Regions from separate parts of the Streptomyces sp. NPDC059201 genome, predicted to be linked through region 2. Evidence: predicted binding sites of a transcription regulator. Region 2 holds the regulator's gene; the other holds the start of a gene.

Region 1 (2,394 bases), on a different contig from region 2:
GGCCCAGGCCCCGCGCCGCCGTCACCACCATGACCGCCAGGGCGGCGAGGACGTCCGCCGCCAGCGCCAGGACGGCCAGGGCGACATCGAGGGCCGGGCGGCCCGGGGGCCGGGGAGACGTCATCCCCCCACCCTCGTACGGAACCCCGGGCTCCGCGCGTACGTTCCCCGGATCGGGGCCGGGACGCGGCACCGGCGCGCCCTCCCGGGACCGCCACGGGGTGAGGAATTGGCACTCCGCTTGACCGAGTGCTAATCGCGGTCATAGTCTCGGCTCTGGCACTCCCCACTGGAGAGTGCCAACACAGCGACGGGCAGGTCCGGCACCCGCGACGACGGATCGACCTGGTCGCCACCTCAGACAGTTAACCCCGCGAGATCTCCGAAGGGGGAGGTCGGATCGTGACGACCGCCAGCTCCAAGGTTGCCATCAAGCCGCTTGAGGACCGCATCGTGGTCCAGCCGCTCGACGCCGAGCAGACCACGGCCTCGGGCCTGGTCATCCCGGACACCGCGAAGGAGAAGCCCCAGGAGGGCGCCGTCCTCGCCGTGGGCCCGGGCCGCTTCGAGAACGGCGAGCGCCTGCCGCTCGACGTCAAGGTCGGCGACGTCGTGCTCTACAGCAAGTACGGCGGCACCGAGGTGAAGTACAACGGCGACGAGTACCTCGTCCTCTCGGCCCGCGACGTGCTCGCGATCATCGAGAAGTAAGACGACGCCGTACCCGCATGGAACCGCGCCCCTGACCCCTTGATCTCTTGGGCGTCCAGGGGCGCGGTTAGTTTTTCCCACACGATTTCCGAGAGGGCTGAACCGCTCCCATGGCGAAGATCCTGAAGTTCGACGAGGACGCCCGTCGCGCCCTTGAGCGCGGCGTCAACAAGCTTGCCGACACGGTGAAGGTGACGATCGGCCCCAAGGGCCGCAACGTCGTCATCGACAAGAAGTTCGGCGCCCCCACCATCACCAACGACGGTGTCACGATCGCCCGCGAGGTCGAGCTCGACGACCCGTACGAGAACCTCGGCGCCCAGCTCGTGAAGGAGGTGGCGACCAAGACCAACGACATCGCGGGTGACGGCACCACCACCGCCACCGTGCTCGCCCAGGCGCTCGTCCGCGAGGGTCTGCGCAACGTCGCCGCCGGCGCCTCCCCGGCCTCCCTGAAGAAGGGCATCGACGCGGCCGTCAAGGCCGTCTCGGACGAGCTGCTCGCCACCGCGCGCCCGATCGACGACAAGTCGGACATCGCCGCCGTCGCCGCGCTCTCCGCCCAGGACCAGCAGGTCGGCGAGCTCATCGCCGAGGCCATGGACAAGGTGGGCAAGGACGGTGTCATCACCGTCGAGGAGTCCAACACCTTCGGCCTGGAGCTGGAGTTCACCGAGGGCATGGCCTTCGACAAGGGCTACCTCTCCCCGTACATGGTCTCCGACCAGGAGCGTATGGAGGCCGTCCTCGACGACCCGTACATCCTGATCAACCAGGGCAAGATCTCCTCGATCCAGGACCTGCTGCCGCTGCTCGAGAAGGTCATCCAGGCGGGTGGCTCCAAGCCGCTGCTGATCATCGCCGAGGACGTCGAGGGCGAGGCGCTCTCCACCCTCGTCGTCAACAAGATCCGCGGCACCTTCAACGCGGTCGCCGTCAAGGCCCCCGGCTTCGGTGACCGCCGCAAGGCGATGCTCCAGGACATGGCCACCCTCACCGGTGCCACCGTCATCGCCGAGGAGGTCGGCCTCAAGCTCGACCAGGCCGGTCTCGACGTGCTGGGCACCGCCCGCCGCGTGACCGTCTCCAAGGACGACACCACCATCGTCGACGGCGGTGGCGAGTCCGCCGACGTCGCGGGCCGCGTCGCCCAGATCAAGGCCGAGATCGAGTCCACGGACTCCGACTGGGACCGCGAGAAGCTCCAGGAGCGCCTCGCGAAGCTGGCCGGCGGCGTGTGCGTGATCAAGGTCGGCGCCGCCACCGAGGTGGAGCTGAAGGAGAAGAAGCACCGTCTGGAGGACGCCATCTCCGCGACCCGCGCCGCGGTCGAGGAGGGCATCGTCTCCGGTGGTGGCTCCGCGCTCGTCCACGCCGTCAAGGTCCTGGAGGGCAACCTCGGCAAGACCGGCGACGAGGCCACCGGTGTCGCGGTCGTCCGCCGCGCCGCCGTCGAGCCGCTGCGCTGGATCGCCGAGAACGCCGGCCTGGAGGGCTACGTCATCACCTCCAAGGTCTCCGAGCTCGACAAGGGCCAGGGCTTCAACGCCGCCACCGGCGAGTACGGCGACCTGGTCAAGGCCGGCGTCATCGACCCGGTGAAGGTCACCCGCTCCGCCCTGGAGAACGCCGCCTCCATCGCCTCCCTGCTTCTCACCACCGAGACCCTCGTGGTGGAGAAGA
Region 2 (2,394 bases):
GAGCTTCGACGGGGTCTGCACCTCGACGTGGACGATCAGGTCGCCGCGGCCGTTGCCCCGCAGGTGGGTGACGCCCCGGCCGTGCAGCGGGACCGACTGGCCCGACTGCGTGCCCGGCCGGATGTCGATCTCCTCCAGGCCGTCGAGCGTCTGGAGCTGCACCTTGGTGCCGAGCGCCGCCGCCGTCATCGGGAGGGTGACCGTGCAGTGCAGGTCGTCGCCGCGCCGCTGGAAGACCTCGTGCGGGGTCTCCTGGATCTCGACGTACAGGTCGCCGGCGGGGCCGCCGCCGGGGCCGACCTCGCCCTCGCCCGCGAGCTGGATCCGGGTGCCGTTGTCGACACCGGCCGGGATCTTCACCGTCAGCGTGCGGCGCGACCGGACGCGCCCGTCGCCCGCGCACTCGGGGCACGGGGTCGGGACGACGGTGCCGAAGCCCTGGCACTGGGGGCAGGGCCGGGAGGTCATGACCTGGCCGAGGAACGACCGGGTGACCTGCGAGACCTCGCCGCGGCCGCGGCACATGTCACAGGTCTGCGCGGAGGTCCCGGGCGCGGCGCCCTCACCCGAACAGGTGGTGCAGACGACGGCCGTGTCGACCTGGATGTCCTTGGTGGTGCCGAAGGCCGCCTCGTTGAGGTCGATCTCCAGACGGATCATGGCGTCCTGGCCGCGGCGGGTCCGCGAGCGCGGTCCGCGCTGCGAGGCCGTGCCGAAGAAGGCGTCCATGATGTCGGAGAAGTTGCCGAAGCCACCGGCCCCGAAGCCGCCCGCGCCCGCGCCGCCGGAGGCGGAGAGGGGGTCGCCGCCCAGGTCGTAGACCTGCTTCTTCTGCGGGTCCGACAGGACCTCGTAGGCGGCGTTGATCTCCTTGAACCGCTCCTGCGTCTTCGGGTCCGGATTGACGTCCGGGTGAAGCTCGCGGGCGAGGCGCCGGAAGGCCTTCTTGATCTCGTCCTGGGAAGCGTCGCGGCGCACGCCGAGTGTGGCGTAGTAGTCCGTGGCCACTTACGACTCCGCCAGGATCTGTCCGACGTAACGTGCCACTGCGCGTACCGCTCCCATCGTTCCGGGGTAGTCCATGCGGGTCGGTCCGACCACGCCGAGTTTGGCGACTGCCTCGCCGCCCGAACCGTAGCCGACCGAGACGACGGACGTGGAGTTCAGCCCCTCGTAGGCGTTCTCGTGCCCGATGCGTACGGTCATGCCCGATTCCTTGACCTCGCCGAGCAGCTTGAGGAGCACGACCTGCTCCTCAAGGGCCTCCAGGACGGGCCTGATGGTCAGCGGGAAGTCGTGTCCGAAGCGGGTGAGATTGGCGGTGCCGCCGATCATCAGCCGCTCCTCGTGCTCCTCCACGAGCGTCTCCAGGAGCGTCGCGAGCACGGTGGAGACCGTGGCGCGGTCCTCCGGCTCCTCGAAGGACTCCGGGAGGTCCTGCACCAGCTGCGGCACGTCGGCGAAGCGACGGCCGCCGACCCGGCTGTTCAGCCGGGCCCGCAGATCGGCGAGGGAGGTCTCGCCGAAGGGCGCGGGGCAGTCGATCACCCGCTGCTCGACCCGTCCGGTGTCCGTGATCAGGACGAGCATCAGCCGGGCCGGGGCCAGCGACAGCAGCTCGACGTGACGGATCGAGGAGCGGGTCAGCGACGGGTACTGCACGACGGCGACCTGCCGGGTCAGCTGCGCGAGCAGCCGCACCGTACGGCCCACGACGTCGTCGAGGTCCACGGCGCCGTCGAGGAAGTTGTGGATGGCGCGCCGCTCGGGGGTCGACAGCGGCTTGACGCCGGCCAGCCGGTCCACGAAGAGGCGGTAGCCCTTGTCGGTGGGGATCCGGCCCGCGCTGGTGTGGGGCTGGGCGATGAACCCCTCCTCCTCCAGCACCGCCATGTCGTTACGCACGGTGGCGGGCGACACGCCGAGCTTGTGGCGCTCGGTGAGCGCCTTGGAGCCGACCGGCTCCTCCGTCCCGACGTAGTCCTGGACGATGGCGCGCAGCACCTCGAGTCTGCGTTCGCTCAGCACGCGCACACCTCCCGCTCCAGCCGTTCCGGTTGCTCCGCTTTTGGCACTCGCCCTGCCCGAGTGCCAGGAAACCCCCGGCCAGTGTACGGCCGGGCCCGTCGCTCCTGGCAAGGAGGCGGACCCGCTAGCGTCGGTGGCATGCACATCGACGAGGCGGTCTGGGCGGCTCAGGGGTGGGAACGGCTCGCGGACGGAGTGGGCCGCCGACGGCTCCCCACCTGGGACGCGACCACCGGACTGGTCGTGGGGGAACGGGCCGTGCTGCTGTACGACACGGGCGCCACGCTCGCCGAGGGCGCCGAGATCCGGGCCCAGGCGGAGGCGATCACCGGCGGCCGGCGCGTGACGCACATCGCACTCGGACAC

The links. Region 2 encodes HrcA, which represses chaperone genes, less so after heat shock. Its sites were predicted from a motif close to TTNGCACTCNGNNNNNCNGAGTGCNAA; they were not measured.
Region 1: a site for HrcA is predicted at 786-812, ahead of groL (chaperonin GroEL). Genes of this name have one in related genera too.

The regions. Positions count from the first base shown of each region.
Region 1 is NZ_JBHZBB010000004.1:237,856-240,249, reverse strand. Features, by position in the region: gene ACFXMG_RS15390 (hypothetical protein) at 1-124, opposite strand, end outside; gene groES (co-chaperone GroES) at 403-711, shown strand; gene groL (chaperonin GroEL) at 822-2,394, shown strand, end outside.
Region 2 is NZ_JBHZBB010000002.1:240,383-242,776, reverse strand. Features, by position in the region: gene dnaJ (molecular chaperone DnaJ) at 1-1,008, opposite strand, end outside; gene hrcA (heat-inducible transcriptional repressor HrcA) at 1,009-2,028, opposite strand; gene ACFXMG_RS06895 (MBL fold metallo-hydrolase) at 2,167-2,394, shown strand, end outside.